2 regions of the Bordetella muralis genome follow, and region 1 is predicted to be linked to the other one. Evidence: predicted binding sites of a transcription regulator. Region 1 holds the regulator's gene; the other holds the start of a gene.
What was found. The regulator LexA, encoded in region 1, represses DNA repair genes until DNA is damaged. The targets are predictions, from matches to a motif close to ACTGTATNNNNATACAGT.
Positions count from the first base shown of each region.

Region 2: the regulator LexA is predicted to act here: its motif matches at 1,897-1,914, upstream of recA (recombinase RecA).

Region 1 covers NZ_BAAGVF010000006.1:1,293,246-1,297,218, reverse strand. Annotated here, with positions in the region: gene lon (endopeptidase La) at 1-1,345, shown strand, start outside; gene lexA (transcriptional repressor LexA) at 1,460-2,161, opposite strand; gene ACYVIT_RS16875 (amino acid aminotransferase) at 2,461-3,663, opposite strand; gene uvrB (excinuclease ABC subunit UvrB) at 3,740-3,973, shown strand, end outside.
Region 2 covers NZ_BAAGVF010000003.1:645,362-649,334, forward strand. Annotated here, with positions in the region: gene ACYVIT_RS08005 (sensor histidine kinase) at 1-966, opposite strand, end outside; gene ACYVIT_RS08010 (response regulator transcription factor) at 1,082-1,774, opposite strand; gene recA (recombinase RecA) at 2,008-3,075, shown strand; gene recX (recombination regulator RecX) at 3,150-3,764, shown strand; gene ACYVIT_RS08025 (LysR family transcriptional regulator) at 3,776-3,973, opposite strand, start outside.

The sequences.
Region 1 (3,973 bases):
GCGTGCGACGAATCGCAAGTTCGTCCGCATGGCTTTGGGCGGCGTACGCGACGAGGCCGAGATCCGTGGCCATCGCCGCACCTACATTGGCTCCATGCCCGGCAAGATCGTGCAGAACATGAGCAAGGTCGGTGTGCGTAACCCGCTATTCCTGCTGGACGAGATCGACAAACTCGGTATGGATTTCCGCGGTGATCCCGCCTCGGCATTGCTCGAGGTGCTCGATCCCGAGCAGAACCACACGTTCCAGGATCACTACATCGAAGTCGACTTTGATCTGTCCGACGTCATGTTCGTGGCAACCAGCAACACGCTGAACATCCCGCCCGCCTTGTTGGATCGTATGGAAGTCATTCGTCTGTCGGGCTACACCGAAGACGAAAAAATCCATATCGCTCGTGACCATCTGCTGCCCAAGCTGATGAAGAACAACGGCGTCAAGGAATCCGAGTTGGTGGTCGACGATTCGGCCCTGCGCGATATCGTGCGTTACTACACTCGCGAGGCCGGTGTCCGCGCACTCGAACGCGAAGTCGGCAAGATCTGCCGCAAGGTCGTGAAAGAGTCATTGGCTCAGGCCGACAAGGCCAAGACCGAGGGCAAGGCTGCGTCGCAAGCACTCGAGCCCGTCAAGGTCGACGCCGAGAACCTCAGCAAATACCTGGGCGTGCGTCGTTATACCTTTGGCATGGCAGAAAAGGAAAACCAGATTGGTCAGGTCACCGGTCTGGCCTGGACCGAAGTCGGCGGCGATTTGCTCACGATCGAAGTCGCCGATATGCCGGGCAAGGGCGTGATTCAACGTACCGGTTCGCTTGGTGACGTGATGAAAGAGTCGGTAGAGGCCGCCCGTACCGTCGTGCGCTCGCGTGCACGTCGTCTGGGTTTTGCCGACAGCGTGTTCGAAAAGCACGACATGCACGTTCACGTCCCTGAGGGTGCTACGCCCAAGGACGGCCCATCGGCCGGTATCGCCATCACCACTGCCATGGTCTCGGCCCTGTCGCGCATCCCGGTGCGTGCTGATGTCGCCATGACGGGTGAGATCACCCTGCGTGGCGAGGTCTTGCCGATCGGCGGCCTGAAGGAAAAACTGCTGGCGGCTCACCGTGGTGGTATCAAGACGGTGTTGATCCCCGAGGAAAACGTCAAAGACTTGGCCGATATTCCGGACAACGTCAAAAACCACCTCGAGATCGTGCCGGTGCGTTGGATCGACAAGGTGCTCGAGCTCGCGCTCGAACGCCAGCCCGAGCCACTGTCCGACGAAGAAGTCGTCAAGGAACCCTTGGTCGCCAAAGCAGCGGAAAACGCTGCGCCAAGTGATCCCGTGTTCAAGCACTAAGCCTTAAGCAGTTCGTGCCATGCCAAATGGTATGGCACAAAGGCCCCCGGACTCATTACAAGTCACGTATGAGTCCGGGGGCCTTTTGCTGCTAGCGGCAAGTAGAGCGGTTAATTAATGCAGTGCCTGCGTGCGGATCAGGCCGACGGCAATGCCTTCAAGTGCAAAATCTAGTGTCCCATCCACCACGATCGGCGAGAAGTCTGGATTTTCGGGCAGGAGTTCGATGTGTCCCTGGCGGTGCTGCAGCCGTTTTACCGTAACGTCGTCGCCCAGGCGGGCAACGACGATCTGACCATTGCGCGCCTCGCTGGCTCGTTTGACGGCGAGCAGATCGCCTTCGAGGATGCCGGCGTCGCGCATGCTCATGCCGCGTACTTTCAACAGGTAATCGGGCGTCTGGGCAAACAGCCCCGGATCCACCCCAACCTCGCGCTCGACATGCTCGGCGGCCAGAATGGGGCTGCCTGCTGCTACACGACCTACCAGCGGCAGTAATAACCGGCTCATGGCTTCTGCGGCAAATCCTGCGAGGCTTGGTGGTGCTGAGACGCCGGCAGCCGATGTGGCATGGGAATGAGAAGAACTAGCGGGATCAACGGACTCTATCAGTCGAATGCCGCGCGATGCGCCTGCCGTCAATTCGATGGCCCCCTTGCGTGCGAGGGCCTTGAGGTGGTCCTCAGCGGCATTGGGAGAACGAAAACCCAATGCTCGGGCGATTTCGGCACGAGTAGGAGGAAAGCCGGTGCGTGCCACCGTTTGCCGGATGTGGTTCAGGATTTCCTGTTGGCGTTCGGTAAGTTTGGTAGCCATGGCAATGATCCGCTTCGGACTGTATGAATATACAGCTGGATTTTGGACGAGCCTGTATAAAAAAGCAAGTCAGGTGGGGGCGAATAGGACCGCAGGAAAGATGCACATCGCCAAATGCTCGCCGCAGATGGCAGGCATTTGGTAGGCAGGCCGCGCAGAAAGTAAGCAGAATGTCCGCCTCCTGTAGACGAAGGCGGGTCCCTCGGAAGGGGGGAGGGATGCTGAGATGCGCAGGCTAAAAGAAAAAGGACCCGTTCTTGCGTCCGGGTCCTTCAGTCAGGCGTCGATGCGTCTGCGATTTACTTGATCACCGCCGCGATTGCCTTGGCGACTGTATCGATATTGTGGCTGTTGAGCGCAGCAACGCAGATGCGGCCGCTGGATACAGCATAGATGCCGTGTTCTTCACGCAGGGTGTCGACTTGTGCCGAGGTCAGGCCAGAATACGAGAACATGCCGCGCTGTTCGCGTACGAAGCTGAAGTCTTGCGAGGCGCCCGCAGCCTTGATTTTATCGACCAGTTGTTCGCGCATCAGGCGGATACGGTCACGCATGCCGGCAAGTTCCTGTTCCCACAGCGTGTACAGCTCGGGCGTATTCAACACCGACGACACCACCGTGCCACCGTGCGTGGGCGGGTTGGAGTAGTTGGTGCGGATCACGCGCTTGAGCTGGCTCAGCACGCGTTTGGCTTCGTCCTGATTGCCTGCGACCACGGTCAGGGCGCCCACGCGCTCGCCATACAGCGAGAACGATTTCGAGAACGACGAGCTGATCAGCATCGTCAGGCCCAGATCGGCAAACAGACGCACGACGGCAGCGTCCTCTTGCAGACCGGCGCCAAAGCCTTGGTAAGCGATGTCCAGGAACGGCACCAGGTTGCGCGACTTGACCACCTGGGCGATCTGTTGCCACTGCTCAGCCGTCGGATCAACGCCAGTCGGGTTGTGGCAGCAGGCGTGCAACACGACGATGGTTTGTTCAGGAGCGGCCTGCAGCGAAGCCAGCATGCCCTGAAAATCCAGGCCGTGCGTTGCGGCGTCGTAATAGGTATAGGTGTCGACCGGGAAACCTGCACGCTCGAACAGGGCGCGGTGGTTTTCCCAGCTGGGATTGCTGATCAGCACTTTGGACTGGGGCAGCAATTGGCGCAGGAAATCTGCGCCGATTTTCAGTGCGCCGGTGCCGCCCAGAGCCTGGGTGGTCAGCACGCGGCCTTCGGCGGCCAGCGTGGAATCAGCACCCAGCAACAGCGTTTGAGCGCCCTTGTTGTAGCCGGCAATGCCCTCGATGGGCAGATAGCCGCGTGCCGCGGCGGCTTCGATACGCGCAATTTCGGCCTTGCGCACAGCAGCCAGCAGGGGAATGCGACCGTCGTCATCGTAGTACACGCCCACGCCCAGATTGACTTTACCAGGGCGGGTATCAGCGTTGTATTGTTCGTTCAGACCCAGGATGGGGTCGCGCGGCGCAAGTTCGACGGAATCGAAAAGAGAGCTCATGAGAATTCGCTAAGGGTAGATAGACGCGGAAGGCACTGCTGTGGATAATGGGGGGTTTACCCTCAGACAGTCTAGCATGACAGCTCCTGGATTCGTCGATTTCCCCGACAGCCCCTTTTATTTGTATCAGCCCTATCCGCCCGCAGGCGACCAGCCTGGCGCGATCGAGGGGCTGAGCGAGGGCATTCGTGACGGTTTGATGTGCCAGACCTTGCTGGGTGTGACAGGCTCGGGCAAGACCTACACCATGGCCAATATCATCGCCCGGCTCGGTCGGCCCGCGTTGGTATTGGCGCCAAACAAGACGCTG
Region 2 (3,973 bases), on a different contig from region 1:
ATCGGTGTTCAGGGAGAGCGCTTGATGCACCCACTGCAACGTCTGCTCATGTGCAATGGCGTTCAGGTCGGTAGGCGCCAACTCGACCGAATGCGGATTCTCGGCACGCGCCAGCAATAACAGCTGATTCACGAGACGCGTGGCGCGTTCCGAGCCCATAATCAGTTGGCGCAGACTCGCTTGCATTTCGTCGGGACTGGCGTCTCGCAGCGCCAATTCGGCCTGCGTGCGCAACCCCGCCAAGGGCGTTTTCAATTGATGCGCGGCATCTGCGACAAAGCGTCGTTGCGCCTGCACGTTGGAGGACAAGCGATCCAGCAATTCATTCATGGCGCTAACCAGCGGCGCAATTTCCGACGGGGCGGCGCCTTCGTCGATGGGCGATAGATCGTCCGGACGGCGGGCGCGCAGGCGTTGTTGCAGGGCGTTCAGGGGGGCGACACCCCGTGACAGTCCGAACCACACCAGCAGCACCGCGATGGGCAGCACGATGAATTGCGGAATGATGACGCCTTTGATGATGTCATTGGTCAGTTCGGTCCGCTTTTCCATGGTTTCGGCAACCACGAGCAGCACGGGCTGAGTTTGCGGGATGTGTAAATCGACCCAGGTATAGGCCAGTCGTACGCCGAACCCGCGCAACGTGTCCTCTGCATACAGCACGATACCGGGTTGCGGTGGGCCGAGATCGGGAGGCAAGGGCAGGCCTTTGTCTCCGCCCAGTACCTCGCCGTGACTGCCTTGGGCCAGCCAGAACACGCTGTCGGTTTCGCCGGGATGCAGCACGTCGCGGACGGAGTCGTTGATGTCCAGGACAGCGCGTCCGCCTTGCGCATGCACATGGCGTGACAGAATGTGCAGGTTTTGCGCCAGCACCCGATCGTAAGGGACGTTGGCGATATTCTGCGCCACCACGTAGGTGATGGCCACGCTCATTGGCCACAGCAGGAACAACGGCGCCAGCATCCAGTCGAGGATTTCTCCCAGCAACGATCGCTGAGGGGGCGCGAAGCTGGGGCCTTTCGCCCCGCCACGCATGGCGTCCAGGGCTTCTTGGTTCAGCGACTCGCGCGCGGCCGGCTCAGTGGGTGAGGTGGCTGGCGGCACCTTGGTCCCGTTCAAGGCAATAACCCAGGCCGCGTACCGTGATGATCTTGACTCCGCTAGGCTCGAGCTTTTTACGCAATCGATGCACATAGACCTCGATGGCGTTGGTGCTGACCTCTTCGCCCCATTCGCACAGGTGGTCGACGAGCTGGGTCTTGCTGACCATGCGGCCACTGCGAGTCAGCAGGATTTCCAGCAGGCTGACCTCGCGGGCGGACAAATCCAGGGTCTGGTCATCGACCAGCGCGACACGTCCGGTCTGGTCAAACACCAGGCGGCCATGGCGCAACAAGGTGGCTCCGCCGCCCGCGCCGCGCCGTGTCAGGGCACGCACGCGGGCTTCCAGCTCGGATAGAGCAAAGGGTTTAGCCATGTAATCGTCGGCACCCAGATCCAGGCCTTTGACGCGTTGCTCGACGCTGTCTGCCGCCGTCAGGATCAGAACCGGCATCGCAGAGTTGCGCGCACGCAACCTGCGCAGGACTTCCAGCCCGGTGAGCTGGGGGAGTCCCAGGTCTAAAATGAGCAGGTCAAACGGCTGGGCGGCGAGGGCGGAATCGGCGGCGGCGCCGTCGCTGACGGCGTCAACGGCGTAACCATTGTGGCGCAATGAGCGGGACAGGCCATCGGCCAGGATGCTGTCGTCTTCGGCGATAAGGATGCGCATGCAGTGAAAGCGGGGCAAGAGCCGTTAAGGGCGCACGACATCAGGACGATATCGCGTGCAGGCATTCTGGCACAGCCTCAGCTAATTTGCCCATCCAGGGAATCCCTGGAAAAATTTGGCACACTGGATTTATATACAGTACAATCGAATGCAATAATCGCCGCTTCGACGTGCAGCGCTTTGCCGCGCGTTAAACCTCACAGCGTCAACATCATTTATCCACGGGAAACCACATGGACGACAAAACCAGCAAAGCAGCCGCCTCGGAAAAGGCCAAGGCGCTGGCAGCCGCGCTTTCGCAAATCGAAAAGCAGTTTGGCAAAGGCTCGATCATGCGTTACGGCGATAACGAAGTCGAACACGACATCCAGGTCGTGTCGACGGGCTCGCTGGGGCTTGATATCGCATTGGGCGTGGGTGGCTTGCCGCGTGGGCGTGTGATCGAGATCTACGGCCCTGAATCGTCGGGCAAGACCACGCTCACGCTGCAGGTCATCGCAGAAATGCAAAAAATCGGCGGCACCTGCGCGTTCATCGACGCGGAACACGCGCTCGACGTGCAGTACGCCTCCAAGCTGGGCGTCAATCTCACCGATCTGCTGATTTCGCAGCCCGATACCGGCGAGCAGGCCCTGGAAATCACCGACGCCCTGGTGCGCTCGGGTTCGGTGGATCTGATCGTGATCGACTCGGTCGCCGCGTTGGTGCCCAAGGCCGAAATCGAAGGCGAAATGGGCGATTCGCTGCCCGGTCTGCAGGCTCGCCTGATGAGCCAGGCGCTGCGCAAACTGACGGCTACCATCAAGCGCACCAATTGCATGGTCATCTTCATCAACCAGATCCGGATGAAGATCGGCGTCATGTTCGGCAACCCGGAAACGACTACCGGTGGTAATGCCCTCAAGTTCTATTCCTCTGTGCGTCTGGACATCCGCCGCATCGGCTCCATCAAAAAGGCCGAAGAAGTCGTCGGTAACGAAACGCGCGTCAAGGTCGTCAAAAACAAGGTGTCGCCTCCGTTCAAGCAGGCCGAGTTCGACATCATGTATGGCGCCGGCATCTCACGCGAGGGTGAAATCATCGATCTGGGCGTGCAAGCAGGCGTGGTCGACAAATCGGGCGCATGGTACAGCTACAACGGCACCCGCATCGGTCAGGGCAAGGACAATGTCCGTGAATACCTGAAAGAGCATCCCGAGCTCGCCATCGAGATCGAAAACAAGGTGCGTGAAAACCAAGGCATCGTCAGCCGTGCAGCGACGTTCCCGGCTAGCGAGGCCGAGACTACCGACGCAGAATGATTCGTCAGCGGGGAGCTTCGTGGCCACGTCGCGGCTCGTCTTCACGCGAACCTGACGACGGGGGATTCGAGACGATGAAGACCTCTGGTACAGGGAGGGATGGCGAAAATCGCCGGACACTGTCTGCACCAGAAGACGAGTTCGAAACCCGAGGCAGACGCACGGCTCGGGACGATGATTTCGAGACGCGAGGCAAACACGAGCCCCGGGATGATGATTTCGAGACCTTGGGCAAACCTAAACCGCGTGGGCCTAGCCTGAAGGCTCGCGCGGTGGGTTATCTGTCGCGCCGCGAATACGCGCGCAATGAATTGGCGCGCAAGCTCCAGCCTTATGCAGAGGATGCTTCCGACATTGAGCCAGTGCTCGATGCGCTGGAAAAGGAAGGCTGGCTATCTACCGAGCGATTTGCGCATAGCCTGGTGCATCGTCGTGCCGGTCGGCAGGGTACTGCACGCATTGTGCAAGAACTGCGTCAGCACGGCGTTGCCGAGGATCAAGTCGCACAGTTGCGCGACGATCTGCGCGCAACCGAGTATCAGCGTGCGCTTGAGGTGTGGCGCAAGCGTTTTTCCACAAAGCCCAGCGATCGTAACGAGTATGCCAAACAGGCCCGCTTCCTCGCGGGCCGAGGCTTTGCTCATGATGTGATCCGTCGCCTGTTGGGTGACGAGCGGGACGATGATTAATCAAAAGCGGTTCAATTTTTCGCTGACCGTATACCGTCCAGGGTTTTAAAGCACGTCTCTCGTGCAATAGCCAGGAAATCATTAATGTAAGGCGCATCGATATCCTCGGTTCGCACGGCGGCGTACAACGTACGCCACACACCCTGCGGTCCCAGGTGGCACAGCCGCAGCCAGCCTTGATGCAAATATTCTGTCAGCGCCCAATTGGG